4 regions of the Bradyrhizobium sp. Leaf396 genome follow, and region 2 is predicted to be linked to each of the others. Evidence: predicted binding sites of a transcription regulator. Region 2 holds the regulator's gene; each other region holds the start of a gene.
The links. The regulator LexA, encoded in region 2, represses DNA repair genes until DNA is damaged. The targets are predictions, from matches to a motif close to TGTTCNNNNTGTGTTCNG.

Region 1: ASG57_RS23145 (single-stranded DNA-binding protein) is a predicted target of LexA. The motif match lies at 5,636-5,653, and genes of this name have one in related genera.
Region 3: ASG57_RS28720 (putative DNA modification/repair radical SAM protein) is a predicted target of LexA. The motif match lies at 4,148-4,165, and genes of this name have one in related genera.
Region 4: ASG57_RS18650 (helicase-related protein) is a predicted target of LexA. The motif match lies at 2,445-2,462, and genes of this name have one in related genera.

What each region holds. Positions count from the first base shown of each region.
Region 1 covers NZ_LMQJ01000027.1:6,582-14,441, reverse strand. Annotated here, with positions in the region: gene ASG57_RS23165 (HAD-IA family hydrolase) at 1-397, opposite strand, end outside; gene uvrA (excinuclease ABC subunit UvrA) at 438-3,416, opposite strand; gene ASG57_RS23155 (outer membrane protein) at 3,680-4,372, opposite strand; gene ASG57_RS23150 (outer membrane protein) at 4,608-5,360, opposite strand; gene ASG57_RS23145 (single-stranded DNA-binding protein) at 5,810-6,301, shown strand; gene gyrA (DNA gyrase subunit A) at 6,630-7,860, shown strand, end outside.
Region 2 covers NZ_LMQJ01000064.1:268,125-275,984, forward strand. Annotated here, with positions in the region: gene gltX (glutamate--tRNA ligase) at 1-258, opposite strand, end outside; gene ASG57_RS32585 (glutamine--tRNA ligase/YqeY domain fusion protein) at 401-2,077, shown strand; gene ASG57_RS32590 (nuclear transport factor 2 family protein) at 2,088-2,474, shown strand; gene ASG57_RS32595 (DUF2171 domain-containing protein) at 2,564-2,797, shown strand; gene ASG57_RS32600 (ComEC/Rec2 family competence protein) at 2,895-5,180, shown strand; gene ASG57_RS32605 (hypothetical protein) at 5,295-5,729, opposite strand; gene lexA (transcriptional repressor LexA) at 6,173-6,874, opposite strand; gene ASG57_RS32615 (molybdopterin molybdotransferase MoeA) at 7,052-7,860, opposite strand, start outside.
Region 3 covers NZ_LMQJ01000045.1:274,883-282,742, reverse strand. Annotated here, with positions in the region: gene ASG57_RS28730 (M20 aminoacylase family protein) at 113-1,285, shown strand; gene ASG57_RS28725 (UdgX family uracil-DNA binding protein) at 1,390-2,832, opposite strand; gene ASG57_RS28720 (putative DNA modification/repair radical SAM protein) at 2,832-4,067, opposite strand; gene ASG57_RS28715 (ImuA family protein) at 4,301-5,125, shown strand; gene ASG57_RS28710 (Y-family DNA polymerase) at 5,022-6,614, shown strand; gene ASG57_RS28705 (error-prone DNA polymerase) at 6,611-7,860, shown strand, end outside.
Region 4 covers NZ_LMQJ01000019.1:3,253-11,112, forward strand. Annotated here, with positions in the region: gene ASG57_RS18650 (helicase-related protein) at 1-2,242, opposite strand, end outside; gene ASG57_RS18655 (DUF3108 domain-containing protein) at 2,860-3,714, opposite strand; gene rpmB (50S ribosomal protein L28) at 4,222-4,530, shown strand; gene ASG57_RS36835 (DUF3732 domain-containing protein) at 4,953-5,819, shown strand; gene ASG57_RS18670 (hypothetical protein) at 5,841-6,320, shown strand; gene ASG57_RS18675 (T6SS phospholipase effector Tle1-like catalytic domain-containing protein) at 6,387-7,718, shown strand.

The DNA.
Region 1 (7,860 bases), on a different contig from region 2:
CGAAATGTGAAAACAGCGCCGCGGCGTCTCCGAGCTTCTCGCGCGCGTTGGCTTCGCTGTCGGAGGTCACGAGCGCCATCTGCACGCCGTTGTCGGCGAGCATCCGCAGCATCGCCTCGACGCCCGCAAACAGCGAAATCTCGCCAGCTGCCTCCGCCTTCAGCCGCCGCGCATGCCGCGCAATCGCCGGCAGCTTCCACAAGGGCACCTTGAGCCGGGAAAGGATTTCGCGGCTCGAGGCATGCCGCAGCTCCTCGATGTCCTCTTGCGCGACGCGGCGAAAATTGAAGTGATCGGCGACGTCGTTGATGGTGCGCAGGAACCACGGGAAGCTATCGGCGAGGGTGCCGTCGAGGTCGAAGATGGCGAGGGAGTAGGGCGGGTTGGCCTTGTTCATTCCATCCTATGCGCGCCGATGGCTCGCCCTATTTCGCTACCTACTCCGCCGCCTCGCTCGCCGCACGCCTTCGCTTCGGCTTCCGCGCTTTCTCCAGCACCGGCGCCAGGAACTTCCCCGTATAGCTGCGCGGCGCCTTCGCGATGTCCTCGGGCGGGCCCCACGCCACGATCTCGCCGCCGCCGTCGCCGCCTTCGGGGCCGAGGTCGATGACCCAGTCGGCGGTCTTGATGACTTCGAGATTGTGCTCGATGACGACGACGGTGTTGCCTTGCGCCACCAACTCGTGCAGCACCTCCAGGAGCTTCTTGACGTCGTGGAAGTGCAGGCCGGTGGTGGGCTCGTCCAGGATGTAGAGCGTGCGGCCGGTGGCGCGCTTGGACAGCTCCTTGGCGAGCTTGACGCGCTGGGCTTCGCCGCCCGAGAGCGTCGTCGCCTGCTGGCCGACATGGATGTAGTCGAGGCCGACGCGGTGCAGCGTGTTGAAGGTCTCGCGCACGCGCGGCACTGCCTTGAAGAACTCGGCGGCTTCCTCGACCGTCATGTCGAGCACGTCGGCGATGCTCTTGCCCTTGAACAGCACTTCCAGCGTCTCGCGGTTGTAGCGCTTGCCCTTGCAGACGTCGCAGGTGACGTAGACGTCGGGCAGGAAGTGCATCTCGATCTTGATGACGCCGTCGCCCTGGCACGCCTCGCAGCGGCCGCCCTTGACGTTGAAGGAGAAGCGACCCGGCTCGTAGCCGCGCGCTTTCGCCTCCGGCAGGCCGGCGAACCATTCGCGGATCGGCGTGAACGCGCCGGTATAGGTCGCCGGATTCGAGCGCGGGGTGCGGCCGATCGGCGACTGGTCGATGTCGATGATCTTGTCGATGTGCTCGAGGCCTTCGATGCGATCGTGCGGCGCGGCGCCTTCGCTGGCGTTGTTGAGCTTGCGGGCGATGGCGCGATAGAGCGTGTCGATCAGCAGCGTCGACTTGCCGCCGCCGGAGACGCCGGTGACGCAGGTGAACAGGCCGAGCGGGATCTCGGCGGTGACGTTCTTGAGGTTATTGCCACGCGCGTTCACCACCTTGATGGTGCGGCGATGGTTCGGCGGGCGCCGCTCCGGCACCTCGACCTCGAGTTCGCCGGTGAGATACTTGCCAGTCAGCGATTTCGGGTTGCGCATGATCTCGGCGGGCGTGCCTTCGGCGACGATGTTGCCGCCATGCATGCCGGCGCCGGGGCCGATGTCGAGCACGTAGTCGGCGAGGCGGATGGCGTCCTCGTCATGCTCGACCACGACCACGGTGTTGCCGAGGTCGCGCAGCCGCTTCAGCGTATCGAGCAGGCGCGCGTTGTCGCGCTGATGCAGGCCGATCGAAGGCTCGTCCAGGACGTAGAGCACGCCCGTCAGACCCGAGCCGATCTGCGAGGCCAGGCGGATGCGCTGGCTCTCGCCGCCCGACAGCGTGCCGGAGGAGCGGGACAGCGTGAGATAGTTGAGGCCGACGTCGAGCAGGAAGGTGAGGCGCTCGCGGATCTCTTTCAGAATGCGGCCGGCGATCTCGTTCTGCTGCTTGTTCAGCGTATCAGGCACGCCTTCGAACCACTCGCCGGCCTTCTTGACCGACAGCTCCGAGATTTCGCCGATATGCTTGCCCCCGATCTTGACGCAAAGTGCCTCCGGCTTGAGCCGGAAGCCCTTGCAGCCTTCGCAGGGTACGTCGTGGAAATATTTCGCCAGCTCCTCGCGGGCCCACTCGCTCTCGGTCTCGCGATAGCGGCGGTTGATGTTGGTGATGACACCCTCGAACGGCTTCTTGGTGTCGTAGGAGCGAACGCCGTCTTCGTAGGAGAACTTTATCTCGTCCTCGCCGGAGCCGTAGAGAAGTGCGTCTCTCGTCTTCTTCGGCAGATCCTTCCACTTGGTGTCGAGCGTGAACTTGTAATGCTTGCCGAGCGCGGTCAGCGTCTGCACGTAATAGGGTGATGACGATTTGGCCCAGGGCGCGATCGCGCCCTTGCGCAGCGTCAGATCCTTCTCGGGAATGACGAGGTCCTCGTCGACATGCTGCTCGACACCGAGGCCGCCACAGGCCGGACAGGCGCCATAGGGATTGTTGAACGAGAACAGGCGCGGCTCGATCTCGGGGATGGTGAAGCCCGAGACCGGGCAAGCGAATTTCTCCGAGAACAGGATGCGCTCGGGGCCGCTCTTGTCGTGGATCTTCGCCGTCTTCTTTTTCTCTTCCGCGGGCGCGGTCGCGGGTGCATCGGCGAACTCGATGACGGCTAGGCCTTCGGCGAGCTTCAGCGCGGTCTCAAAGCTTTCCGCGAGGCGCTGACCGATATCTGCGCGCACGACGATGCGGTCCACCACGACGTCGATGTCGTGCGGGAATTTCTTGTCGAGCGCCGGCGCCTCGCTAAGCTCATGGAAGGTGCCGTCGATCTTGACGCGCTGAAACCCCTTCTTGAGCCATTCGGCGAGTTCCTTGCGGTACTCGCCCTTGCGGCCGCGCACGACCGGAGCGAGCAGATAGAGGCGGGTGCCTTCCGGCAGCGCCAGTACGCGGTCGACCATCTGCGAGACAGTCTGGCTCTCGATCGGCAGGCCCGTGGCCGGCGAATAGGGTATGCCGACGCGCGCCCAGAGCAGGCGCATGTAATCGTAGATCTCGGTGACGGTACCGACGGTGGAGCGTGGGTTCTTCGAGGTGGTCTTCTGTTCGATCGAGATCGCCGGCGACAGGCCGTCGATCTGGTCGACGTCCGGCTTCTGCATCATCTCCAGGAACTGGCGGGCATAGGCCGACAGCGATTCGACGTAACGGCGCTGGCCCTCGGCGTAGATGGTGTCGAAGGCGAGGGAGGATTTACCGGAGCCCGACAGGCCCGTGAACACCACGAGCTTGTCGCGGGGAATCTCTACGTCGATATTCTTGAGGTTGTGCTCGCGCGCGCCGCGGATCGTAATTGCGCGCAGGCTGGAGCCCGCGTTCTGTTGTTGGCGCTTCGCCTTGATCACTTCGTCCATCCCGCTGGTCCTCAAGGAAGCCCAAAGACGCGCAATCGCGCCAAGGGAAAGGCGCGCTTCGCCCGGAACCGGATCGGCGCCGATGGGTATGTCAGCGAACGTAGGAAGAACGACAGAGGATTTCCAGTGCGACTTGCGAATCGTCAACGGATTGTTGGCGCGCTGGCGGCATCTGGCAGCAGGGACTTTCGGAGCTCTAACGGGCAAAACAAAAAAGGCCGGCGCAAGGCCGGCCTTTCGTGACGATGTGACGTCGGTCGTGATCAGTACTTCGCGACGACCGGGCCGCCGAAGTGATAGTTCACGCCGACCTGCACGGTGTGAAGGTTGAGCGTGCCGCTGGGAACGGTACCCGAGAAGTAGGTCTCGCCGCCGAGGCTGCGATAGAGGTACTCGCCCTTGACCGACCACTGCGGAGCAAAGAACGCCTCGACACCCGCGCCAACGGTCCAGCCGGAGTGAAACTTGCTGTCGGAAATCGAGGCAGCGCCCAGGGTGGCGGTGACCTTGTTGTCGATCCAGGCGTAACCGCCGGTGCCGTACAGCAGCACGTTGTTGACGGCCCAGCCGATGCGACCGCGCACGGTGCCCATCGCGTCGGTCCTCGAGGACACCGAAGCGGGGACGCCGCCGACGCCGGCGACGAAAACGGTGCCAGCCGCCGAGGCGCTGACGTCTGCCCAGGCGCCATCGGCCTCGAGGCCGAACACGACGTTGCCGGCCTGCCAGTTGTAGCCAGCGGTGCCGCCGACGAAGCCGCCCTGCATCTTCGGGTCGCCCGAAGAGGCTTCCCAGGCGCCGCCGCCGACGATACCGAGATAGAAGCCCGTCCAGTTGTAGACGGCAGCGGCCGGAACCATCGGAGCCTTGGTATAGGGGCGAGCCGCGAGATCAGCAGCCGAAGCAGGAGCTGCCAGGGCGAACAAGCAGGCCGAAGCCAACAAAACCTTTTTCATTTTCAACTTAATCCCAGTACCAGTTTCTGTTGTTGCCTTCCGTGACCGGAAGGGAGCGGACTCAACGGCCCAACTGGCGCTGCATTTACACCATCAAAGCTGCAAGTTGTGTCTCCGAAAAGCCACAACGTCACAAAAGGTGATGGTTACTGACCCATTACCCCGAGCGAGCTGCATCCAAACGACAAAGGCCGGCGCGAGGCCGGCCTTCGATCGTCACGCGCGATTCGCGCTATCAGTACCTCGGAGCGGGCGCGCCCCAGTTGAAGTGATAGTTCACGCCAGCCTTGACCGTGTGAACGGTGTCGGTCCACTCGGAGCGGTTCGCGGCAACAGCCGGAGCGGTGTACTGCAGCGTGCTTGTGCCGAAATCGATGTAGTTGTACTCGACCTTGGCGGACCAGTTCGGGGCGAACATGTATTCCGCGCCGGCGCCGACGGTCCAGCCCCAACGCCAGTCATTCCGCACGACACTGCCGACGAGAGGAACATCATAGCGATGCTGCAGGTCGCCAACGGCGGCACCGCCACTGACAAAGAACAGAGCGGGACCGGTCGAATAGCCGAGACGGCCCTTGATATCGCCGAAGCTGCGGATCTTCGTGAAGTAGGTGTCGCCTAGGCCGGCATTGATTTCCGCCGAACGGCCGCTGATATCAGACCAGTGATAGTCGCCCTCGATGCCGAAAACGACCGGGCCCGACTGCCAATTATAGCCGAACACGCCACCGACGAAACCGCCGCTGATGTCGTAGTTCTGAGTTCCTGCGAAGCCCGGGCCGTTCGGAAGGAGGAAGAACGTCTCGTCGCTGTCGCCCCAGCCGCCACCGCCCTGAATACCAGCATAGAAACCGGTCCAGGTGTAGATCGGCGCGGGCGCAGCCACCGGCGCTTTCGTGTACGGACGAGCGGCGAGATCCGCCGCGTTTGCCGGAGCAGAGAGGCCCAGCGCAGCGGCCCCAAATGCAATTACTAAGGTCTTTCTCATTTCCTAAAGCCCTCCAAAGTTGTCCGCTTCTTGCGAGATCCCCGAAGCGGTTAAGCGCGATGCCCATAACGTCCAAGTCCGAGTCAACCGTAGCGCGATTTGGTGATCGAGTCCGTCTCCGAAATGCAACAGTCCCTCACGATCGTGAGCCAGCTAAGTAGATGATGTTCATTAAGTTTCGTGCTGTCACGGGAACCGCAAAAAGTTCCATCGGGTTCCCCGCCCGCCTCAAATTTTTCGGCAGAGTTCCATTCCAGGTTGTTCCATCGATTTTCTGGAACAAATCTAGAACAGGCGAGGAATTGGTGCTATATGTGGGGATAACCTGCGGTGCGACGGGCCGATCCGGGGCCGCGAGCGTATAGGGTCGCCTCAACGAGGCGCAGAGGAACGCGGGCAGCGGGACTCGCCCTATTGAAATTCAGTGGCATTCGGAGTGGAGAGCGGCGATGGCGGGAAGCGTCAACAAGGTCATTCTGGTTGGAAATCTCGGCAAGGATCCTGAAATCCGCCGGACCCAGGACGGGCGGCCGATCGCAAATCTGAGCATCGCCACCTCGGAGACGTGGCGTGACAAGAACACCGGCGAGCGCAAGGAGAAGACCGAGTGGCATCGCGTCGTGATCTTCAATGAAGGGCTTTGCAAGGTCGCCGAGCAGTATCTGAAGAAGGGCGCGAAGGTCTACATCGAGGGCGCGCTGCAGACCCGCAAGTGGACCGACCAGAGTGGCGTGGAGAAGTATTCTACCGAAGTCGTGCTCCAGGGCTTCAACTCGACCCTGACAATGCTCGACGGCCGCGGCGGAGGAGGGGGCGGCAGCTTCGGCGATGAGCCCGGCGGCGATTTCGGCTCCTCCGGTCCCGTCAGCAGTGCGCCGCGCCGGCCGGTTGCAGCCGGCGGCGGTCGCAACAGCGACATGGACGATGATATCCCGTTCTGAGAACGCGGACCGCACAGCCAAGGCGCACCGTCTGGTCGGCTGCTTAGCGTGTCGTGGCAGCAATTCGTGTTGATCGGCGGCGGGCTCGGGTTTTCCGGGCCCGCTTCATGTTTGAAGCGAGCTTGAGTTGCGTCCGGCAAGCAGGCTGACGGTTCGTCGCGCCATTGAGCAGGGGAGGCGATTCCGGGCCTCTCGGGAGCGGGGTTCGTAAGGGCCTAAGTTGTTGGAAAAATAGGCGGAAAAATCGCTTGCAGGGACATGCGCGAGGGTGGTTATCACAGGCCCGATGCGCTATATGATTCCCAGATAAACCTCACCGGATTTCCCCTTGGCTGACGACGACGACAAGCCCGGCGACCAGCCGGCGCAACCCTCGGATATTCGCCCCGTCTCCATCTTCGAGGAGATGAAGAAGTCCTATCTCGACTACGCCATGAGCGTGATCGTGGCGCGGGCGCTGCCCGATGCGCGCGACGGTCTGAAGCCGGTGCACCGCCGCATCCTGTACTCGATGAACGAGCAGGGGCACACACCCGACAAGAAGTACGTCAAGTCCGCCCGCGTGGTCGGCGACGTCATCGGTAAGTACCACCCGCACGGCGACCAGTCGATCTACGACGCCATGGTCCGCATGGCGCAGGACTTCTCGATGCGGGTGCCGCTGATCGACGGCCAGGGCAATTTCGGCTCGGTCGACGGCGATCCGGCGGCCGCCTATCGTTACACCGAAGCGCGCCTGACGAAGGCGGCGCTGGCTCTGCTGGCCGACATCGACAAGGATACCGTCGACTTCCAGCCGAACTACGACAACAACGAGACCGAGCCGTCGGTCTTGCCGGCCAAGTTCCCGAACCTTCTGGTAAACGGCGCGGGCGGCATCGCGGTCGGCATGGCGACCAATATCCCGCCGCACAACCTCGGCGAGGTCATCGACGCCTGCGTCGCTCTGATCGACAACCCTGCGCTCACCATTGACGAACTCATCAACATCGTGCCGGGACCTGACTTCCCGACCGGCGGCGTCATTCTCGGCCGCGCGGGCATCCGCGCCGCCTATCACCTCGGTCGCGGCTCGGTCGTCATGCGCGGCAAGGTCGCGATCGAGACCATCCGCAAGGAGCGCGAGGCGCTCATCATCACCGAGATTCCGTACCAGGTGAACAAGGCGACGATGGTCGAGCGCATCGCCGAGCTGGTGAAAGAAAAGAAGATCGAGGGCATCGGCGACCTGCGCGATGAATCCGACCGCGAAGGCTACCGCGTCGTCGTCGAGTTGAAGCGCGACGCCGTGCCGGATGTGGTGCTGAACCAGCTGTACCGATTCACGCCGCTGCAGACGAGCTTCGGCGTCAACATGGTGGCGCTCGACAGCGGCCGTCCGCGGATCATGCATCTGAAGGACCTGCTGACGATCTTCGTAGACTTCCGAGAGCGAGTCGTCACGCGGCGCACCAAGTACCTGCTCGCCAAGGCGCGCGATCGGGCGCATATCCTGGTCGGTCTCGCGATCGCGGTCGCCAATATCGACGAGATGATCCGCGTCATCCGGAGCTCGCCCG
Region 2 (7,860 bases):
CTCGCGGTGGCGGGCGGCGCGGGCGAACTGGTAGATGACATCGCCGTCCCAGCCGAGCTCCAGCCATTTGAGGCCATCGAGGATGGCCGCGATGGCAGCCTCCGTGGAGCGCTCCCGGTCGGTGTCCTCGATCCGGAGCAGCATCTTGCCGCCATGCTTCTTCGCATAGAGCCAGTTGAAAAGCGCCGTGCGGGCACCCCCGATATGGAGAAAGCCAGTCGGCGAGGGAGCGAAGCGGGTGACGACGGAATCGGACATTCTTGGCAGGGCCCATGCATTGGAAGCGGTGGTGTATAGCAGGCCCGGAGCATAACTAAAGCCCGACGGCGGACGGCAAGGCCTTGGCGCGGCGACGCGAATTTGGCAGAAGGACCGCTGATTTCCTTACAGGATTTTCGTGATGACAGAACCGGTGGCAGCTGAGGTTGGGCGCGATTTCATTCGTGACATCATCCAGGCCGACCTCGAGCAGGGCAAGTACAAGGAGATCGTGACCCGGTTCCCGCCGGAGCCGAACGGCTACCTGCATATCGGCCACGCCAAGTCGATCGCACTCAACTTCGGCATCGCCCAGGAGTTTCCGGGCCGCTGTCACTTGCGCTTCGACGACACCAACCCGGTCAAAGAGGAACAGGAATACATCGATTCCATCCAGGCCGACGTACGCTGGCTCGGCTTCGATTGGGGCAAGAACCTGTTCTATGCCTCGGACTATTTCGACCGCCTGTACGAATGGGCGGAGCAGCTGATCCGCGACGGACTCGCCTATGTCGACGACCAGAGTCAGGAGGAGATCCGTCTCTCGCGCGGCACGCTGACCGAGCCCGGCAAGAACTCGCCGTTCCGCGACCGCAGCGTGGAGGAGAATCTCGACCTGTTCCGCCGCATGAAGGCCGGCGAATTCCCCAACGGTGCGCGCGTGCTGCGGGCCAAGATCGACATGGCCGCGGGCAACATCAACCTGCGCGACCCCGTGCTGTACCGCATCCTGCATGCGCACCATCCGCGCACCGGCACGAAGTGGAGCATCTATCCGAGCTACGACTATGCGCATGGCCAGTCCGACGCCATCGAAGGCATCACGCATTCGATCTGCACGCTGGAGTTCGAGGACCACCGGCCGCTCTATGAATGGTTCATCGAGAAGCTGCCGGTGCCGTCCAAGCCGCACCAGTATGAGTTCGCGCGGCTGAACCTGACCTACACGCTGCTGTCGAAGCGCGTGCTGACCCAGCTGGTCCGCGACGGCCATGTCGCGGGCTGGGACGATCCGCGCATGCCGACCATGGCAGGCATGCGCCGCCGCGGCGTGCCGCCGGCGGCCTTGCGCGAATTCGTCAGGCGCATCGGCGTCGCCAAGGCCAACAGCGTGGTGGATGTCGGCATGCTCGAGTTCTGCATCCGCGAGGAGCTGAACCGCACGGCCCAGCGCCGCATGGCGGTGTTGAGGCCGCTGAAGGTCGTAATCGAGAATTATCCGGAAGGGCAGACCGAAGAGCTCGAGGCGATCAACCATCCCGACGACGCCAGCGCCGGCACGCGCAAGATCACTTTCGGCCGCGAGCTCTATATCGAGCAGGACGACTTCATGGAGAACCCGCCGAAGAAGTTCTTCCGCCTGTCGCCGGGCAACGAGGTGCGGCTGCGTTATGCCTATTTCGTCAAATGCACCGGCGTGATCAAGAACGACAAGGGCGAGGTGGTGGAGCTGCGCTGCACCTACGATCCCGCCACCAAGGGCGGCAACGCGCCCGACGGCCGCAAGGTCAAGGCCACCATGCACTGGCTGCCGGCCGCGACTTCGATGCCGGCGGAGATCCGCATCTACAACCAGCTTTTCGCCAATCCGACCCCAGACGCCTCCAATTTTGCAGCCGATCTCAATCCGAACTCGCTGCAGATTCTCTCCGACGCGCGGGTGGAGGCTTCCGTTGCCGAGAGCAATTCGACCGAGCCGATGCAGTTCGAGCGCCAGGGCTATTTCGTGCGTGACAAGGACTCGACGCCTGGCAAGCCGGTGTTCTCGCGCACCATCGGCCTGCGTGATACGTTTGCGAAGGAAGTCGCCAAAGGCTGAGGGAGCGGTCATGAGCAGTGAGGCCGGCGAGATCGTTTCCGCCATCATCTCGAAATGGTGCGCAGGCTTCGCAAAGCTCGACGCCTCGGCGCTGTCGTCGCTGTATTCGAAGAACGCGTTCTTCTTCGGCTCCAATCCGAAACTCTATCGGGGCAGGGACGGCGTCGCCGACTATTTCAACGGCCTGCCGCGCTGGCGCAAACCGAGCGCCGCGTTCTCGGATGTACAGGCGGCACAGTCGGGTCCCGACCTCATCAACATGGCTGCGACCATCTCATTCGATCTTGCCGGCGAGCGTGCCGATCTCATGGTCAAGATGAGCTGGGTGATCGTCCGGGAGGACGGCGACTGGAAGATCGTCAACCACCATGCCTCCTCGCAGGCGCCGCTGATCTGACGCGCCTCGCCGCACACAGGATCCTCATCAGGTGCTGGAAACGAACGTGGGACTGGTGCGTTGAGTGGGATCCAAACAGGGATCCGGCCATGCAGAACATTGCAGAGCATATGGAAGTGATCGGCGCCGACGGCGTTCATGTCGGCACCGTCGATCGCGTCGAGGGCAATCGCATCAAGCTGACCAAGAAGGACAGTGGCGAGGGCAGTCACAAGGGTCACCATCATTTCATCGACAAGGGCCTCGTTGCCGACGTCGAAGGCAACAAGGTCCGTCTGTCCGCCAAGGCGTCGGTGGCCGTGACGATGGAAGAGGAAAAGTAGGGCGCTCGGCCGCTCGTTCCTGATCTGTACCGCTATCTGAGCAGTCGCACCTTCCAGTAGCCTCGTCGCCCGTCGCGTATCGCAAGGTGCAGGGGGAATGGCGGAGCGGAGCCGGCCAGTGCGCTCCCAGGGAGTCGCCGGGACGTGGCCAGTCGGCCGTGTCGCGCCCGCTGGCGGCTTCGCGCCGGCTGACCTTGGCCTTTGGCCCGCCATCGTCGAGACGCTGCGCCGATGGGCCCGCGCCGAGGCGGGGCCCGGCCGGTTGTTGCCCTGGGTGCCGGTCGCCTTCGGGGGCGGGATTGCACTCTACTTCGCCGCGGATCACGAGCCTGTGCTGTGGGTCGTGGCAACGACAGCGGCCGCGCTGATGCTCGGCGCGGTGCTGCTGCGGCGGAGCCGCCTGTTCGCCCCCGCCATCATGATCGCAGCGGTCGCCGCCGGCTTTGCCGTCGCGACCTGGAAGACCGCGCGCGTCGCTCACACCGTTTTGGCAAAGCCGCTCTATTCGGTGTCGCTGTCGGGGTTCGTTGAAGCGCGGGACATCCGCGAGCGCACCGATCGTTTCGTGCTGCGCGTCACCGCGATGGAGGCGCAGCGCAGCGACATCAAGCTCGAGCGCGTGCGTCTTTCGGTTCGGAAGGGAACGGCACCGGAGGTCGGCAGCTTCGTGCAGCTGAAGGCCCGGCTGCTGCCGCCGATCTCGCCGGTGCGCCCCGGCAGCTATGATTTCTCACGCGACATGTTCTTCCAGGGCATCGGCGCCTCCGGCTTCGTGATGGGCACGATCACGGCGTCGACGCCGCCGGATGCCGGCGGCTTGCGGCTGCGCTACGCGGCTTTCATGCAGGGCCTGCGCGATGCGATCGACGGGCGCATCCGTGCCACGCTCGAAGGCGACAACCGAGCGATCGCGACGGCGCTGCTCACCGGCCGGCGTGATGCGATCACCGCGCCCGTCAACGACGCCATGTTCGTCTCGGGGCTGGGCCATGTGCTGTCGATCTCCGGCTACCACATGGCGGTCGTCGCCGGCGTCGTATTCTTCGCAGTGCGCGCGCTGCTGGCGTTGATCCCGGGACTGGCGGCCGGCTTCGCGATCAAGAAGTGGTCGGCGGCAGCGGCGCTGGTTGCGGCTGCGTTCTACCTGCTGCTTTCGGGCGCAGAGGTCGCGACGCAGAGGTCGTTCTTCATGACGGCGGTGGTGCTGATCGCCGTGATGGTGGACCGCCGCGCCATCACGTTCAGGACGCTTGCGGTGGCCGCACTGATCGTGCTCGCGGTCGCACCGGAGGCCCTGGTTCATCCCAGTTTTCAGATGTCATTTGCCGCAACGCTCGGGCTGGTGGCGCTGGTGCAGATCGGCATGCCGAACCTGCTCGCATCGCCCGATCATTCCGCAACGGCGCGGATCGCGCTGTGGGGCGGCCGCGAGATCGCGATATTGTTCCTGGCCTCCTTGATCGCCGGGCTTGCCACCACGCCTTATGCCGCCTTCCACTTCCACCGCGTGACGCCATACGGCGTGCTCGCCAATCTCGGCGCGATGCCGGTGGTCTCGGCGCTGGTGATGCCGGCCGGGCTGTTGGGGCTGCTCGCGGCGCCGTTCGGGCTCGACGGCGTGTTCTGGTGGCTGATGGGGATCGGCATCGACTGGATGGTCGCGGTCTCGCGCTGGGTGGAGGCATTGCCCGGCGCGGTCGGCCGCATTCCCGCGTTCGGGATCGCGCCGCTGATCGCGGCGAGCCTCGGGGTCATCGTGATGGGCCTGTTGCGCACGCCCTTGCGCTGGTCCGGTGCGCTGGTGCTGTTTGCCGCGATCATCTGGGGGCTGTCGGTGCGACAGCCCGATATCCTGATCGCCGGGGACGGCGCGAGCGTCGCCGTGCGGGGCAGGGACGGGCATCTGCATGTGATCCGCGCGAGCAGGGATGGCTTCCTGCTCAAGCAATGGCTGGCTGCCGACGGCGATCCCCGCGACGCCGGCAGTGCCTCGCTGGCCGACGGTGTGTCTTGCGACGCGTCCGGCTGCGTCACGGCCTTGGCTGACGGGCGCTTGGTCGCGCTTTCTCTCCGCATCGACGCGCTGGCGGACGATTGCAGCCGCGCCGCGCTGGTGGTGACGGCGCGGCCCGTGCCCCCTGATTGCGCGGCGATGGTCATCGACCGGCCGCGTCTGGCCAGTCAGGGTGCACTGGCTCTGACGCGGAGCGGCGAAGGCTTCTCGGTTCAGGCCGTGAGGGCGCGCAGCGCAAGCCGCCCCTGGTTGCCGGCGGGCGCCGGCGAGGGAGACTTCGACGGCAGCCTCGCGCCGAAGACGGCACTGCCCCGCAATCGGGACGCAACGCCATCGGATGCCGACTTGCAGGCTGACGATGGAGGATAGACGGGACCAGGCGAACCGACGGGCTTCCATGAACGCACCCATACCATCTCGCCGGCCGCGGCCGGCGATGGCATTTTGATCCTGGTTCTCGACCTCTCGGTCGGAACGACGGCTTCAGTCGATCGGCAGGCGGGTGATCGTCGACCGGGTCCCGGCGGCGATCTGCGGCTTGTGCTCGCGCTCGCCAATTGTCTGGGTCACCGGCAGCTGCAGCACGGTCGCGCGCTGGCCTTCGACCAGCTGTGTCACCAGCACGGACTTGCCGTCCGGGAATTCGATCGCGTCATGATGGCGATCGGGAATGTGCGGATCGATCTTGCCGAACTTGCCGACGCGGGAGTTGACGGTGCGCGTCCAGATCCAGCGGTTATCGTAACGGACGTTGTCGGCAAAAGCGAGCTCGGTGCCCGGCAGCAGGCAGACTGCGACGGAGAGATCGGCTTCAGACGCGAAGCCGCGCGTTGAGGTGCCGCGGAACGTTGTCGTGACGATGGTCTCGCCGACTTCGGCCGGGCGCGTCGCGATGGCATGCAGGCTGTAGTCACACATCGGGTGCTCCTCATGTGAAGATGACCCGCACCTCTTTGAGGCGCAGGCCTCCAACAGGGTGGAAGCACGCAACGCTCTGCTTCGTTGTAGGCAAATCTGCGGCTGCGTCCGCAGGCCGCGATCACATTATCTTTCCCCAATCCAATAGGAACAAAGCTCGCTTCGGAGCATTTTCGGCAGCCGCATACGATTGCTCTGCAGACGATGCGGCGATCGTGCAACAGCCACGCGACCCCGATGCTGCCATCAGCGCTGCTGCGCTTCCGCTCAAAGCGAACCGACGCGCGGTCGTCGCCTTGAATCGGCGGGGTGCGATGCTGCTCGCAAGCAAGCTTGAGACATCGCGCGGGAGAAAAAGGGGCCGGATAATCTGCGCAGAACCAGAAAACCATCCAGCCGGAGCGATCCTCATCCGCGCCACAAAGCTCGGACGCTGGATCCGCTCAGTACTTCCGGTAAAGCCCGATCAGCTTGCCCTGAATTTTCACGCGGTTCGGCGGCAGGATGCGGACCTCGTACGCGGCATTGGCAGGCTCGAGCGCGATCGAGGCACCGCGGCGGCGGAAGCGCTTGAGCGTGGCCTCCTCGTCATCGATCAGCGCCACCACGATGTCACCGGTATTGGCACTCTCGTTGCGCTGGATCAGAGCCATGTCGCCGTCGAGGATGCCGGCCTCGACCATCGAATCGCCGCGTACCTCGAGCGCATAATGCTCGCCTGAGCCGAGCATGTCAGGCGGCACGCTGATGGTGTGGCTCCGGGTCTGCAACGCCTCGATCGGCGTGCCGGCTGCGATGCGCCCCATCACGGGCACCGCAACGGGACGCTCGCCTTCGTCCGCAGGCGGGCTGGACGTGGGGCGTATCCTCCCGAGATTGCCCTCGATGACGCTAGGCGTGAAGCCGCGGCGGCTGCCGGCAGCGGCCTGGAGCTCCGGCAGCTTGATCACCTCGATGGCACGGGCGCGGTTTGGCAGGCGGCGGATGAAGCCGCGTTCCTCGAGCGCCGTGATCAGGCGATGGATGCCTGACTTCGAGCGCAGGTCGAGCGCATCCTTCATCTCATCGAAGGATGGCGGCACGCCGCTTTCCTTCAGACGTTCGCTGATGAACCGCAGAAGCTCGTATTGTTTGCGCGTCAACATCTCGACCAAAGTCCCCCGGTTGATGTCGTTCGATTCCGAGACGATGAATTTCGGCGATAAGGCCGCTACATCTCGAAACAAATCATGAACGGACACTATATGTTCGATATGTGTTCCGCAACTGCTTAATTTACGGTGAACGGGGCGGAGTTCGCGGAATGCGTGTGGCCCCGCAGCTCAGGCCGGAAGCCGCAGCACCACGCAGGGCGTGCCGGCTTCGGCCTTCGGCGCGAACGGTGCGCGCACGAGAAGTAGCTGTGCCGCAGCAAGATTCGCAAGCAGCGAGGAGTCCTGATGGCTCACGGGAACAGCAACGAGCGCGCCGTCGTCGCGCAGCTCCAGGCGTGCGCGCAGATAATCCTCGCGCTGGTCGTTGGCAGCGAGATCGCGACCCAGCACGGCGTGCTCGCGCTGATGATGAATCATCGAGCGGCCCGAGAGCGCACGAATCAGCGGCACCATGAACAGGAAGGCGCACACGTAAGATGATACGGGATTGCCGGGCAGGCCGATCACGCGCATCGCGCCGAGCCGGCCGTGCATCATCGGCTTGCCGGGCCGAATCGCAATCTTCCAGAACGCCATCGAGATGCCTTCGTCCCTCAGCGCCTGCTGGACCAGGTCGTGGTCGCCGACCGACGCTCCACCGGTGGTGATCAGGATGTCGGCACCGCTCTCGCGGGCGCGGCGGATGCCGGCGGACGTGGACTCCAGCGTATCGGCGGCAACGCCGAGATCGATGGTCTCGGCGCCCTCGCTGCGCGCGAGCGCGTGCAGGGCGTAGCCGTTGGAGTAGACGATCTGGCCGGGACCGGGCGTGCTGCCCGGCGCCACCAGTTCGTCGCCGGTGGCAAGGATCGCGACCTTCGGACGGCGGCAGACGGCGAGCTGCGGGTGATTCATTGCCGCGGCCAGCGCCAGATCGCGCTCGGTGAGGCGGGTTCCCTTGCGCAGCAGCACGTCGCCCTCGCGGAAGTCGACGCCGG
Region 3 (7,860 bases), on a different contig from region 2:
CGGGACAAGTCCGGCCATGCGAAGCAGGCGGGGCTCCCCCGATCCCCGGCAGTTGGGTGGACCGGCGCTTGCATGATAGACAATCCTGCATTCCCATAATGTCGAGATCTCCATGCCCATCGTGAACCGCGTCGCCGACCTTCAGCCCGACATCCAGGCCTGGCGACGGGACATCCACCAGCACCCCGAACTGCTATATGACGTCGACCGCACCGCAGCATTCGTCGCGGACCGGCTTCGCGAGTTCGGCTGCGATGAGGTCGTGACCGGGCTCGGCCAGACCGGCGTGGTCGGTGTCATCAAGGGCAATAAGCCGCCCGGCGAGGGTCTCAAAGTAATCGGGATGCGTGCCGATATGGACGCGCTGCCGGTCGAAGAGCAGACCAACCTGCCTTACGCCTCCAAGATCCCTGGCAAGATGCACGCCTGCGGCCATGACGGCCACACTGCAATGCTGCTGGGAGCCGCCCGCTACCTCGCCGAAACCCGCAACTTTGCCGGCGATGCCGTCGTGATCTTCCAGCCGGCCGAAGAGGGCGGCGCCGGCGGCGCGGCAATGGTCAAGGACGGCCTGATGGAGCGCTTCGGCATCGAGCAGGTCTATGGCATGCACAATGGGCCCGGCATCCCGATCGGCTCATTCGCGATCCGGCCGGGTCCGATCATGGCGGCGACCGACGAGGTCGATATCATGATCGAGGGCCTCGGAGGCCACGCCGCGCGCCCGCACAAATGCGTCGATTCCGTGCTGGTCGGTGCGCAGGTGATCACGGCCCTGCAGACGATCGTCGCGCGAAGCGTCGATCCCCTCGAATCGGCGGTGATCTCGATCTGCGAATTTCACGCCGGAAACGCTCGGAACGTCATTCCGCAGACGGCGACGCTGAGAGGCACCATCCGCACGCTGTCGCCGGAGGTGCGCAAGCTGGTCGAGAAGCGCGTGCATGAAGTGGTCGCAGGCGTGGCGCAGATCACTGGCGCCAAGATCGACCTGCGCTACAAGCGCAACTATCCCATCGTGAACAATCACGCGGCGGAGACCGAGGTGGCGCGGCGCATTGCCGGGCAAGTCGCGGGCGAAGCCAATGTTCACGAGATGGCGCCGCTGATGGGCGGCGAGGATTTCGCCTACATGCTGGAAGCGCGGCCCGGCGCCTTCATCTTCTGCGGCAACGGCGACAGCGCCGGCCTGCATCACCCCGCCTACAATTTCAATGACGAGGCGATCGTCTACGGCACGTCCTACTGGGTCAAGCTGGTCGAGGAGCAGCTGGCGGCGTCCTAAGGTCGAGCTGGAAGCATCAATGAAAGGGCCCGTGCATTCCACGAGCCCTTTGTTGTTTGAGAGATCGCATCGCCGACGATGCGTGAAGCCGTTTCTGCGCGTATTTACGCAGCTCGTGCGGACTTCCTCTGTAAGCCGGCGGCGATCTTCAAATCCTCGACAAAGCGTCGATACTCCAGCACCTTGGCTTCCGGATCCGGCAGTCGCAGCAGATATGAGGGATGCACCGTCACGAGCGCTTTGCGACCGTCGGGAAGGTCGATGAGCCGGCCGCGGTTCTTGCCGATCGGAGTGATCTTGCCGAACACGCTTTGCGCGGCAGTGGCGCCCATTGCAACGATGAGATCGGGCTGGAGTGCCGCAACTTCCCGCTCATACCATTGTCGGCACGCCCGGATCTCAGGTGTGTTCGGTTTCTGATGCAGGCGGATTTTTCCGCGCGGCACGAATTTGAAGTGCTTGACCGCGTTGGTGACATAGACCTTCTTGCGGTCGACGCCGGCTTCCTCCAGCGCGCGATCGAGCATCTGGCCGGCCGGACCGACAAAGGGATGGCCGGCGAGGTCTTCCTTGTCACCGGGCTGCTCGCCTACCAGCATGATATTGGCGGATTTCGGACCCTCGCCAAACACGGTCTGGGTCGCATCCTTGTAGAGATGGCACGCGCGGCAATGCGCAGCCTCCTCGCGAAGCGCTTCGAGATCGTCGCCGACAGTCTTGCGTTTCATCGGAGCCTCCGGTCGCTTTTGAGGCTTGTGCGGATCGGTTGCGGCATTGGCGATCATAGCACCGGTCATGCGCTCGGCATCCTCGATCAAAGGCTTAATGATCGAAGCCTCCGGCAGGTTCCTCCAATATTTCTTCGGCATCTCGGCCTGCATCGCCTTCGGCTTGAGGCGGGCCGGATTGAAGATGCTGGCATAATAGCGCCGCCAGGTTTCCTCGAGCCGGTCTTCGCTCGGAGCCTCACTCTTGCTGACACCGGATGTGAATGAAAGTGCATGGCCATCCCAATGCGCGCAGAGGTCCGGCGTCAGGATCGACCAGGGCATGTCGGCAAAGCGCTTGGCGAAGAAGGGAGCGGCGAGCTCGACGATGTGATGATCCGGTTCGAACCATGCGACGTAATGCGCCTGGCGTTCCCGGCCGATCTCGCGGAAGCGCACGAAGGCATGCATCTTGTGCTCGTCGCGATAGACCGCCTTCGCCATGGCAGTGACCTGTGCGACATCAGGGTCGGTCGCGACCTCGATGAGGTCGTGATTGTCCTTCAATCGCCAGAGCAGCCGATAGAGGACCGCAAAGCGCTCGGCATCGCGATGCAGGATTGCGGCCTTCGCAAGCTCGATGAACTTTGTCGAGACGGTGAAGGTGGCGTCGTTCACCTCGAGGATCGGAGATGGCGAGGGCGGTGCGAACAACTCCGCTTCACGGCCTTGCACGCTCCAGGTGACGTCGCTGGGCCGCACGTGGTGAAGCACGAGGCTACGCGCGGCTTTGCGCCAGCCGTCGAAATCGGTTTCGGTGTCGAGGATGATGTATTGCATCAGAAGCCAAATCCCAGCTGTGTCGCTTTTGGCTTGAACCGTTCGATCAGTCCGGCGGCATCGAGACGATGCGGAGAGGGGCGGTGGTCGCTGAGGATGATGAACGGCAGTGCCTTGTTGCGGGGCACGTGCAGCCGCGCGAGATCGGCCACGCGGATCGTGGTGGTGCGCCGCGTCGCAATGATGCGTTCGACCGCCTTGGTGCCGAAGCCGGGCACGCGCAGCAGCTCTTCGCGGTTGGCGCGGTTGACGTCGAGCGGGAAGCGGTCGCGATGGCGCAGCGCCCAGGCGAGCTTGGGGTCGATGTCGAGCGGCAGCATCGCGCTGCCATCGACGATCTCTCCGACGTCGAAGCCGTAGAACCGCATCAGCCAGTCGGCCTGGTAGAGCCGATGCTCGCGGAGCAAGGGCGGCTGTACCAGAGGCAAAGCGCGGCTGGCGTCGGGGATCGGACTGAAGGCGGAGTAATAAACGCGCCGCAGCCGGTAGGCGCCGTAGAGATTGGCGCTGGTGTGGAGAATGGTCTGATCGGAGGCCGCGTCTGCGCCGACGATCATCTGCGTGCTCTGGCCAGCGGGTGCGAAACGCTGCGGCTTGGCTCTCGTCTTTGCGCTATGGCTGTCCTCGGCCTCGTCTAGCTTCAGCCGCAACCGGCCCATGGTGCGGCGGATCGCGCGAACATTCTTCTGCGGCGCGAATTGCTGCAGGCTGGTTTCCTCAGGCATCTCGATGTTGATGGAGAGGCGGTCGGCATACTTGCCGGCCTCCGCGATCAACGCATCGTCGGCTTCGGGAATGGTTTTCAGGTGAATGTAACCGCGGAAATGATGCTCTTCGCGCAGCTTGCGCGCGACGCTGACGACCTGCTCCATCGTGTAATCAGGGCTACGGATGATGCCGGAGGAGAGGAACAGGCCTTCGATGTAATTGCGCCGGTAGAAGTCGAGCGTGAGCTTGACGATCTCGTCGATGGTGAAGCGGGCGCGCGGTACATTGGAGGAGGCGCGGTTGACGCAATAGAGGCAATCGTAATTGCAGGCGTTGGTCAGCAGCACCTTGAGCAGCGAGATGCAGCGGCCGTCCGGCGCGTAGGAATGGCAGATCCCCATGCCGGGCGCGGTCGAGCCCATGCCCTTGCGATCACTGGAATCCCGCTTTTCGGTGCCGCTGGAGGCGCAGGACGCGTCGTATTTGGCGGCATCCGCCAGAATCTCCAGCTTGCGTTGTACGTCCATGGAGGAATCCTCTTGATTCAGCTCGTGAATCTGAAAGTGCGCCAATTCGATTGACTCTGTGGCGACCGTTAGCTTTATATTAGAACATATCATGAACAAATGGGCCAGCTGCTGGTTCTTCTTTTGAAGACCACGGCATCAAATTTCTGAGGAGCGGCGGGCATGCAGAGCGCGATCAGCAAAAGTGGTCGCCGGTTTTGCGTCCGATCGCGCTCTTCTTTTTAAGAGGGCACATGATCTTGTCGCCAAACCGCTCACACTTTGGCGGATCATGCGCCTCCGCACGTGGAAGCGCGCTTGCAATCTTGCGCGGCCAGATCGAGCGCATCGAGACCGCGGTCGTGCATCAGCACGAGCGCGTCGCGCTCGGCCATAGCGAGGCGGACAGCGCGCTGAAGGGCGGGCTTGCGCGCGCGGCGATCCACGAGGTGTTTTGCGAAGGACGTCAGGGTGCTGCCGCGACAGGGTTTGTCATGGGACTTGCGGGGCGCGTCTCAGCGCGTCGGCCGCTGCTGTGGGTGCGGCAGGATTTTTCGGATATCGAAACCGGCGCGCTGTCGATGAGCGGACTCGCCGAACTCGGCCTCGATCCGCGTCGCGTGGTGATGGTGCGTGCCGCCGATGTCGAGAGCGCGCTGCGCACCTCGGCCGATGCGCTTGCCTGCGACGCACTGGGCGCTGTCGTGCTCGAGCTCTGGGGCGATATCAAGCAGTTCGATCCGGTGGCGAGCCGCAAGCTGACGCTGGCCGCGCAAGGCTCCGGCGTCGTCGGCCTGATGTTGCGCATGGCCGCGCAGCCGCTGCCCTCGACCGCGGAGACACGATGGATGCTGCGCGCGGCGCATTCGCCGCCGGGGGCAGCATGGAGTGCCTGGGGTGCGCCACGCTTCGATGCTGAACTCCTCCGCAATCGTCATGGCCCGTGCGGCCGGTGGATCATGGAATGGAATTGTGATGAGTGCCAGTTCAATGAGCCGTCGACGTATTCTCAGCCTGTGGCTGCCGCGCCTGCCCATCGATCGGATCCAACGGTTCTTTGGGAAAGTCGGTCTGCATAAGAGTAACGAGCCGAGCATCGTCGTCATCAAGGACAACAATGCGCTGTTGATTCATGCGCTGGACGAGGCCGCCGAGCGCCTCGGCCTGTACATTGGCCAGCCTCTGGCCAATGCGCGTGCGATGTGTCCTGACCTGAAGGTGTTCGACGCCGATACCGTGGCCGATGCGAAGACGCTCAGCGATATCGCCGACTGGTGCGACCGCTTCACACCTCTGGTGGCGCTCGATCCGCCGCACGGGCTGTTCCTCGACATCACCGGCTGCGCACATCTGTTCGGCGGCGAAGCCGCACTGTTGCGGACGCTGGTCCGGGCGCTCGGCCGGCAGGGCTTTGCCGTCAGTGCCGCGATTGCCGGCACCTCGGTCTGTGCACGCACGCTGACGCGGCAGGCCACGGGCACCATCGTGGCCGATGGCGAGGAGGCGGTCGCGATCAGTTCATTTCCGGTGTCCGCGCTAGGGGCGGGCGAGGCGATCACCACCGGTCTGCGCCGCGCCGGTCTGAAAATCATCGGCGATGTCGCCTCGCGCGCGCCGAGCGAGATCACGGCGCGGTTCGGCGCGCGCTTCTCCACGCTGCTCGCGCATGCGCTGGGGCAGGGCGATGCGCCGATCAGCCCGCGCAAGCCGTTGCCCGACTACATCGTCGAGAAGCGCTTTGCCGAACCGATCGCGACCGACACTATGATCGCGATGACGCTGTCGCGGCTGGCGGACACGCTGATCGCATCCATGGAGAAGCAGGGCAAGGGCGCGCGGCGTCTGGAGGCCGCGTTCTTCCGCACCGATGGCGCGGTGCGCGCGATCACGGTCGAGACCGGACGTCCGGTGACGCGAAGCGCCGTGATCGACCGGCTGTTCCGCGAGCGTCTCGATGCGCTCGCCGATCCGCTGGACCCCGGCTTTGGCTTCGACATGATACGGCTGTCGGCGAGCCGCACCGAGATCGTGGTACAGGAGCAGCGCGATCTCGATGCCCATGTCCATGACAATGACGAGCTTGCTGCGCTGATCGACCGCATCGCCGCGCGCATCGGCGGAAAGCGTGTCGTCGTACATCTGCCGCAGGACACTCATATCCCCGAGTGTGCGGTGCTCGCCGCACAGGCGCAGCATCATCTCGCCGCCGCCATGCAGGCCACATGGCCGGCGCGCACCGAGAGCGAGCCGCCGCTGCGTCCCTTGCGGCTGTTCGACAAGCCGGAGCCGATCAAGGTGCCTTTCGCGACCGTGCCGGATGGTCCGCCGCATCAATTCACCTGGCGGCGCGCGCTGCATGCAGTGGTGCGGGTGGAAGGGCCCGAGCGCATCGCGATGGAGTGGTGGCGGCAGGACGGCAAGCAGCTGACGCGGGACTATTTCCGCATCGAGGATGCCGAAGGCCTGCGCTTCTGGATCTTTCGCGACGGTCTCTACGAGGGGGAAGTGTTCGACGGCGACGGCAAGCCCGCTTCTCCCGGCTGGTATGTGCACGGTCTTTTCGCATGATCTCGCCCGCTTATGCCGAGATCGGCATCACCACGAACTTCTCGTTCCTGCGTGGCGGCTCGGACCCGCGCGCCTATGTTCATCAGGCGAGCATTCTCGGCATCTCCGCGATCGGCATTGCCGACCACAACACGCTCGCCGGCGTGGTGCGGGCCTACAAGGAACTCGACAATGATGAGGTGCTGCACAAGCCGAAGCTTTTGATCGGCGCGCGCATCGTCTTCGTCGACGGCACGCCCGACATTCTGGTCTATCCGCGTGACCGCGCGGCCTATGGCCGGCTCTGCCAGCTTCTCACCCGGGGCAAGCGCGGCGACGACCTCACGCGGATCGAGAAAGGCGAATGCCGTCTCACCTTCGCCGACCTCCTTGAGTTTTCGGAAGGTCAGCTTCTGGTCCTGACCCTGCCGCATCGCTTCGACAACCCGCAGGCGCTGGATGTTCTCGCAAAGCTTAGGGATAGCCGTGCCGCGGGTGTGTGGCTGGCGGCGAGCCTGATCTATCGCGGCGACGACCGGCGTCGCCTGGCGCGGCTCGACGATCTCGCAGCAAGAGCCAAAGTGCCGCTGCTCGCGACCAACGAGGTGCTCTATCACGATCCCCGCCGCCGGCCTCTCCAGGATGTGCTCACCTGCATCCGGGAAAAGACCACGATCGCGGCGGTTGGGAAGAAGCTGGAAGCCAATGCCGAGCGTTTTCTGAAGACACCGCGAGAAATGGCGCGGCTGTTTCGCGATTTCCCTGATGCGATCGCGGAGACCATGCGTTTTGCGGGCAAGGTCGATTTCTCGCTCGACCAGCTCAAATACCAGTATCCGGATGAGCCGGTGCCGCCGGGCAAGACCGCGCAAGGGCATCTGGAGGATCTGACCTGGGCGGGCGTCGACAAATATTTCGACGGTAAGATCGGCGACAAGCTGCGCGCAACGCTCAACAAGGAACTCGCGCTGATCGCCGAGCTGAAATACGCGCATTACTTCCTCACCGTGCACGACATCGTCCAATACGCGCGCAGCCAGAACATTTTGTGCCAGGGACGAGGATCGGCGGCGAACTCGGCCGTGTGCTACGTGCTCGGCGTCACCTCGGTCGATCCGACCAAGGTCGATCTGCTGTTCGAGCGCTTCATCTCCAAGGAGCGGCTGGAGCCGCCCGACATCGACGTCGATTTCGAGCATTCGCGACGCGAGGAGGTGATGCAATATGTCTATCGCCGCTATGGCCGCCATCGCGCCGCGATCATCGC
Region 4 (7,860 bases), on a different contig from region 2:
CGAGCACGCGATAGGCGTCGCGCGGCAGAGCCTTGTCGACCGGAAACGAGGTGCGGCCCGACGATGCCAGATGCTGCGCGCCCGAGAGCGCGGAGAGATCGACATTGTCCTGCTTCAGCGCCCACAACAGCGCTGCGAGCGCACGCGCGGCGGGCTTGAGCAGGCCCGGGAAATAGATGTGATAGGCGCCGAAGCGGACGCCGTATTTGCGCAGAACGGCGCGCGAGGGCTGGTCGAGATCCTTCAGCTCGTTCGCGATCTTGGGCCGCTCCAGCACGCCGAGCGCCTCGACCAGCTGATAGGCGATGCCGCGAGCGATGCCGGTGACGTCCTCGGCCTTCGACAGCTCGAACATCGGCCCGAGCAGCTTCTCGATATGCGTCTTGAGCCAGAGCTCGAGCCGCGCCTGCACCTTGTCGCGAGGGGGGCCGGTCAGGCGCTCGTCGGAGATGATGCGGATGCGCGGATGCAGCGCCTCGTCTGCGGCAGACAGTCGCGCCACGGCATCGCCGGTCCAGCGGATGATGCCTTCGGAGGTCAGCACGAACTGCTCGTCCGGGGCATTGCCCAGCTTTTCGGCGCGGGCGTTGATCTCGCCGGCGAGCACGGCTTGCGCTGCAGCCTGCAAGGCTTTCGCATCGGAGCCGGCTTCCGCCGCATCCGGTGCAAAGGTGAAGCCGTCGAGGCGGCCGATGACATGGCCTTCGACGATGACTTCGCCGGTCTTGCCGATTTCAGTATTCAAGCTCGTGTTCTCCCGCAGGCGGCGCATCAATACACTGGTCCGGCGATCAACGAAACGCTCAGTCAAGCGTTCATGGAGCGCATCCGATAATTTATTTTCGACTTCCCGCGTGATCCCCTGCCAGCGCTCGGGGTCTCTCAGCCAGTCGGGGCGGTTGGCCACGAAGGTCCAGGTGCGGATCTGCGCGATTCGGGCCGACAGCGTGTCGATGTCGCCGTCGATGCGGTCGGCCTGGGTGACCTGGGCCTCGAACCAGGAATCGGGGATGCATCCCTTCTGCATCAGGAAGCCGTACAGCGTCGTCACCAGCTCGGCATGGGCGGCCGGCGACAGCTTGCGATAGTCCGGGACCTGGCAGGCTTCCCACAGCCGCTCCACCGCAACCTTGCCATGCGCGATATCGCGCACCTCGCCGTCGCGGGCGGCGTGATCGAGCACGCGCATGTCCTCGGCGATCGGCGCGCGCGTCAGCGCCTCATGGCCTGGAGCGAGGTTGAGCGAGACCTGGAGCGCGCCGAGCGAGGAGAAATCCAGCCTGGCGTTGCGCCATTGCAGCACCTTCACGGGATCGAAGGTGTGGTTCTGCAGCGCGTTGACGAGCTCGGGCTCGAACGGCGCGCAGCGGCCCGTGGTGCCGAACGTGCCGTTGCGGGTGGCGCGGCCGGCGCGGCCGGCGATCTGCGCGAATTCGGACGGCGTGAGCCGGCGGAACTGGTAGCCGTCGAACTTGCGGTCGGAGGCGAAGGCGACGTGGTCGACGTCGAGATTGAGGCCCATGCCGACGGCGTCGGTGGCGACGAGATAATCGACGTCGCCGTTCTGGAACATCGCGACCTGCGCATTGCGCGTGCGCGGGCTGAGCGAGCCCAGCACCACGGCGGCGCCGCCGTGCTGGCGCCGGATCAGCTCGGCGATGGCGTAAACTTCATCGGCCGAGAACGCGACGATGGCGGTGCGGCGCGGCTGGCGCGTGATCTTGCGGTCGCCGGCGAATTCGAGCTGCGACAGCCGGGGCCGCGTGATCATGGAGACGCCCGGCAGCAGCCGCTCGATGATCGGCCGCATCGTGGCGGCCCCAAGCAGCAGCGTCTCGTCGCGGCCGCGGCGGTTGAGGATGCGATCGGTGAAGACGTGGCCGCGCTCGAGATCGGCGGCGATCTGCACCTCGTCGACGGCGAGGAAGGAGACGTCGAGGTCGCGCGGCATCGCCTCGACCGTCGAGACCCAATAGCGCGGGTTCTTCGGCTTGATCTTCTCTTCGCCGGTGACGAGCGCGACGCTGGCTTCACCGGCCCTGGCGGCGATCTTGTTGTAGACCTCGCGCGCGAGCAGGCGCAGCGGCAGGCCGATCATGCCGGAGGGATGCGCGAGCATCCGCTCGATGGCGAGATGGGTCTTGCCGGTGTTGGTCGGCCCGAGCACCGCGGTGACGCCCGCGCCAGGCACTCGATCGTGAAGGGCGCGCTCGGAAGCGAAGGGGGAGGAGGAAAAAGCCATGTGTGGGGATTAGGTAGTGCCGATTTGGGCGAATGTCAGTGCTGGATGGGGCGGTGTGGGGGCTGGCAGTGTCAGCCATGTCTCCGAACGCCGGGCGGCCAGCCACGCGCTCCGCTGTCATGCCCCGGTGTGGGAACGCCCATCCCCCGAACCCCGCGCAACTGTTTCACTTTGCGACGCTTTTCCCGTTCGCTTTAAGCTTCGGAACGACTCTAGAACGAATCGCGGCCGAATCGCTGACTCCCGATTGAGTCCTGTTCCGTTCCCGCAACATGTCGCGGGACTCGCAATGGCTGCGCACTAGATGGAGTTTTGCGCAGGCGCACAAGCGGGCGAGACCGTTAAAACTGGGGACGGCCCCGAGTCGAATCAGAATCGGGCAGGAGTCAAATGGATTCCCGGCGCGTCATGCGCGGGCTTGGCCCGCATCCATCGTCTTCGAAGCGGATGGATGGCCGCCTTCCCAACCCATTTTGCAAAACAACCCCATGCACAGTAGGCAAGTCGTTGAAATCATTGGGGCCCGCTTCCGGACCCGATTTCGTTCGCCATTCCGTGGCGCGCCCCCTGGCGCGAGGGCGGAATGACGCCGAGAGAGAGCGAGCTGCGCAGCGCGCCTACTGCGTCTTGGCGACGCGCGGGGGCTGGGCCGAGGTGACGAAGCTGGTGGCTTCCAGCATGGCCGGCCCCAGCGGCGTCGGCACCTTCAGCCAGAACGGGACCAGGATGCGCGTGCCGGCGATGGGGGCGAACGCGATCTCCATGTTGCGCTGGGCGGCGAGGTACTTGATCACGGGGCGATCAGGGATGTAGCCGGCGATCGGCACGAAATAGATCGAGCAGACCACGACCGGGCCCTTGTAGCCCTTTTCCGCCTTCACCGTGTCCATGCGCTTGAAATCGAGCTTGAGTTCGTAGCGCATGCGGCCGTCGAACACCGGCGCCGCGTTGCGGCAGGCTTCCGGCGAGACGGGATCGCCGGTGCCGGGCACGCGCAGCAGCGAGGCGGTCATGGGGTCCCAGACGCCGCGGCGATGCGCCTCGGTGACGACGATGCGGTCAGGATCGACCGGCGGCTCCGGCAGGATGGAGAAATCCTTCACATTGCCCTTGTCGAGGGTGATGCGGATTTCCTCGGTCTTCTTCTGGGTGGTGGTGGAGGCCTGGTAGCCGGTCGCGACCAGCGCGCCACCCACGACGCGCCCCTGGCTGGCGCCGGTGCCGGCCCCGCCGGTGAACGACTTGAGCAGCCCCGAGGTGCCGCCGGAGGCGGCCGCCGAGAACACGTCGTCCTGGATATCGATGTTCCAGGCGCCCTTGCCGACGGGAATGCCGGCCAGCGAGGCCTCATATTGCGCCTCGAGCTTGCCCTGCGCCGCCGCCGGCGCCGCGCCGAACGCCAGGCCGGACCCGAGGCCCAGCGCGCAAAGCGCCACCAGCCTGCCGGCAAAACGCGGACGGACCGGGCGCAGCTCTTGCGCAAAATGAGGCGTTGTCGGCACGAAACAATCCAATCGGAGCGCGATGCGCTGTTACTTAAGCCAAAAACCGCGGCAAGCAATGTAGCCGGGCCCGAAAGGGCCGGGAACTCCACTGGACTCATCAAGCGCGAATACGCCCTTTATGTGATGGTAAGGCGCGACAAACATTGCCGTTTTGATGATGGGGCGGCTGCCGCGGGCTCCCGCCTCTCCCGCTCTCTCCGACGTCATGCCCCGGCTCGATCGGGGCATCCGGTACGGCGCGGCTCCTCTGGCCAGCCGCGCCGCCTCGGCGTACTGGATCGCCCGGTCAAGGCCGGGCGATGACACCAGGGTGGCGGCACGAAAACCCGCGTCCCAACAGCCCCGAAAACTTGACGCAACGCCCCTTCCCCCCTATACGTCCGCCCGCTCCCTGCAAGGACGAAAGAATTTGCCCCCGTGGCGCCCAGAATGGCGGCCGCAGATCGTTGGGGGCTTAGATTGAGGATTTCTACCATGTCTCGCCGCTGCGAACTGACGGCCAAGGGCCCCCTCGTCGGCCACAAGGTCAGCCACTCCAACATCAAGACCAAGCGCCGCTTCCTGCCGAACCTCGTCAACGTGACGTTCCAGTCGGAGGCTCTCGGCCGCAACGTGCGCCTGCGCGTCTCCACCAACGCGGTCAAGAGCGTCGACCACAATGGCGGCCTCGACCCCTTCCTGCTCAAGGCCGACGCCGACAATTTGTCGCCGCGCGCCCTCGAGCTGAAGCGCGCCATCCAGAAGAAGGTCGGCGACGCCGCTCCGGCGAAGCAGGCGAGCTGAGTTTTTTGAATCGGGCGGGGGCTAGGTTGCGTCGCGTGGCGTAGGCTTAGCCGAGTAGAGTTTGAGTGGCGGCCGGATCGGAAGATCCGGCCGTTTTTGTTGTGTATCAACGTAGCGGCATCCTACTGCGAGGACTCCCTTCGTTGCGATTCGCAGCCTATGCTTTAGCCCTATTTGCCATCAACCGCGGCGTGCATAAAAAGAAAAGGGAGAAAGACGTCTCGGTCCACGAAGTAGGGGCGGAATGAACGTTGCTGTAAAGGCTGCAAAGCATGCTGCACCCGGGCCATATTTGGGCTTCGCGCTGCAACCGGTTCGACTTTGCTATCACCTTCTGACTTGTCCCAGCGGGGCTCAGGTCTCCTTGGAATTATTAGATGATGTAGCTAGCCGAGCTTAGTGGAGGCGGCAGAGGCAAGCTGATGCAGCTTTGCGACAGTCTCGACGCCCTGGACGTAAGGCTCAAGTCCCTTCCAAGCGTATCAGGCACGCTTGACAAAGAAATGCTCAGACAGCGATCGGCCACAGAGGAAGTACTCAGCCAGCTGAACGAAACTCGAAATGAAATTTCCAACTTGGAACGAGCTTCCGAGATCGCACGTGAAGCTACCAACCATTTTGATCGGGTTGAACGTTTCTTAGGGCGTCTTGAGCAAGCACTGCAGTTGTATGACCGTGCGGACCAATCGTCAAACCTGCGTACGGAGATCGCCGCACTTCGAAAACAAATCGAAGATGTTCAAAAGGTCATTTCCGAAGCAGAGATCCGTCGCAAATTGAGCAATGCTCTTGCTAGAGTTGAGAGCATGACCAGCCAAATGGTCCCCCAACTCGATGCTGAATGGCCGGGTGCACCAGTCAAACTCATAATTGAGGACCTTACGATCAAAGTAATTCGCGGTAGTCGAGACGACTATCTTTGGGAAATCGGCAGTGGTGCAAATTGGCTTGCATATCACGTTAGCCTGACGCTTGCACTGCAAAAGTTCTTCCTGACAGAGCCCCAACATTTCGTACCGGGTTTTCTGGTCTACGATCAACCGAGCCAAGTCTATTTTCCAAAGCGGGCCGCGAGCGATGATACGGCCGAGGGTTTCACTCTCCGTGATCAAGACGTCGTAGCTGTCCGCAAGATATTTGCCCTGTTGGGGCGAGAAGCGGAAGCCGCCGGCGGTCGCCTTCAGATTATCGTGCTTGATCATGCTGACGAAGGCGTTTGGGGTGACCTTCCCGGAGTCGCTCTAACCGAAGAGTGGCGCGGCCAAGCTCTTGTACCTTCCGAATGGTAGTCTTAGCGAGTCCGGCCAAAGATGTCAGAATACGATAACTTCATTGACAAGTTTCGAGAGAGTTTGCGTCACGTCGAGAGTTCCATCGCAATCGCCCTGAATGCGCATTTGGAGATCGAAGGGAATCTCGACGACTACTTGAACGCCATCTTTGCCCATCCGAAATATCTTCACCAGGCTCGTCTATCCTACTACGACAAGCTGGCGGTGGCACGCGCATATACGCCAATTGCACATGACAGGCCAGAATGGGAAATGATGACACTGATCAACACGATCAGGAACAGGATCGCGCACCGTAACAAGGACGAGGTTCTACAGATTGACGTAAGCCGATTACGAGCCATTGTATTCCAGGCTTTTGAGAAGCTCCAAGCTGAACTGACGGGCGCTGCCCCTAGCGAAGTCATAATTTACGCGACTGCTATTTGCTGCGGCTTCTTGCTTGTACTGACAGAGGAAGTGTCGCAAACCGAAAGGGTCCGAATTCACAGCGAATAGATTCGACGCACACTTCCTCATTTCCCACTATACTCGCCCCGGTAGCATCACCCGGAGGCGCAGCCCATGGAGTCCGCAGCCACCGCCGATCGCAAGACGGAGCCGAAGCATCTCGTCATCTGCTGTGACGGCACCGGCAACGAGATCAGCGAGAACATCTCCAACGTCCTGAAGCTCTATCGCTGCCTGCGCAAGACGGACAGGACGCAGCCGCGGCAGATGGTGTTCTACGATCCCGGGGTCGGCACGGTGACGGAGCCGACGACGTGGCACCGCTTCAAGGCCAACGTCAACATGGTGCTGGGGCTCGCCACCGGCTACGGGCTCGATGACAATTTGCTCTCGGCCTATTGCTTCCTGGTCCAGCATTACGCGCCCGGCGACAGGATCTACCTGTTCGGCTTCTCGCGCGGGGCCTACACGGTGCGCGTGCTGGCGGGGCTGATCCACAAGATCGGCCTGATCTCGCCGGAGCAGGCGAACCTCGCAGGGAGCGGGCTGATCGCCTACAAGCAATATTCCGGCACCGGGCACGGCAACGATGCCGCCGACGTCGAGGACGTCGCTTTCGACGAGAGCGGGCCGGTCCCTAAGGACAAGTTCGATCTCGCCGCGCAGTTCGCGCGCATCACCTCGACGCGGTGGCCGACCATCCACTTCGTCGGCGTATGGGACAGCGTGGCCAGCGTGATCGTGCCGCGCCCCGACCGCCTGTTCTGGCCGAGCCTGGAGGAGCTTGCCTTCACGCTGCGCAACCCCAGCATCAGGATCTTCCGGCAGGCGATCGCGATCGACGAGCGGCGCTGCATGTTCCGCCTGAAGCAATACCGCGAGCCGCAGGAGTTCTGGAGCAACCGCTACGTGCCCGACGAGAAGAAGGTGCCGCAGGACATCCGGCAGGTGTGGTTCGCCGGCGTGCATGGCGACGTCGGCGGCGGCTATCCGGAGGCGGAGAGCGGGCAATCGAAATATCCGCTGCTGTGGATGATCGCGGAGGCCGCGAAGGCCGGGCTGAAGTTCAACCCGCGCACCGTGAACCAGCTCGCCTGGGGCGTCCAGCGCAAGAACTCGCCGTTCCACTACGTGGCGCCCGCCTTCACCGGCAAGACCGGCACGCTGCACGATTCCATGAACTGGGCCTGGCGCCTGCTGGAATATGTGCCGAAGCGCGCGACATACAGGGAATGGCCGGAGCGCAAGGTGGTGCTCGGCTTCTACATCCCCGACGCCGAGCCGCGCGTCATTCCCGAGGGCGCGCATGTGCACGAGAGCGTGCTGAAGCGGATGGCGGTGGAGCCGGACTACCGGCCGGTGAACATGCCGAAGGACTACGTGACCGTGCCGATGCCGGTGGAGCCGGGGGCGGACCTGGAGGCGGGGGAGATGGCGGAGCCGTGAGGATCGCGGCACGCTGTCCCTTACCCTCCCCTGGCGGGTGGCCAGCTACCGCCGCTTTTCAGCTTCGCCGACACTTTTCATTAAAATTCTCCTCCGCGCCTTAGCCGGATCGCATCATCTCCTTGCGATCATTCGGCACGAT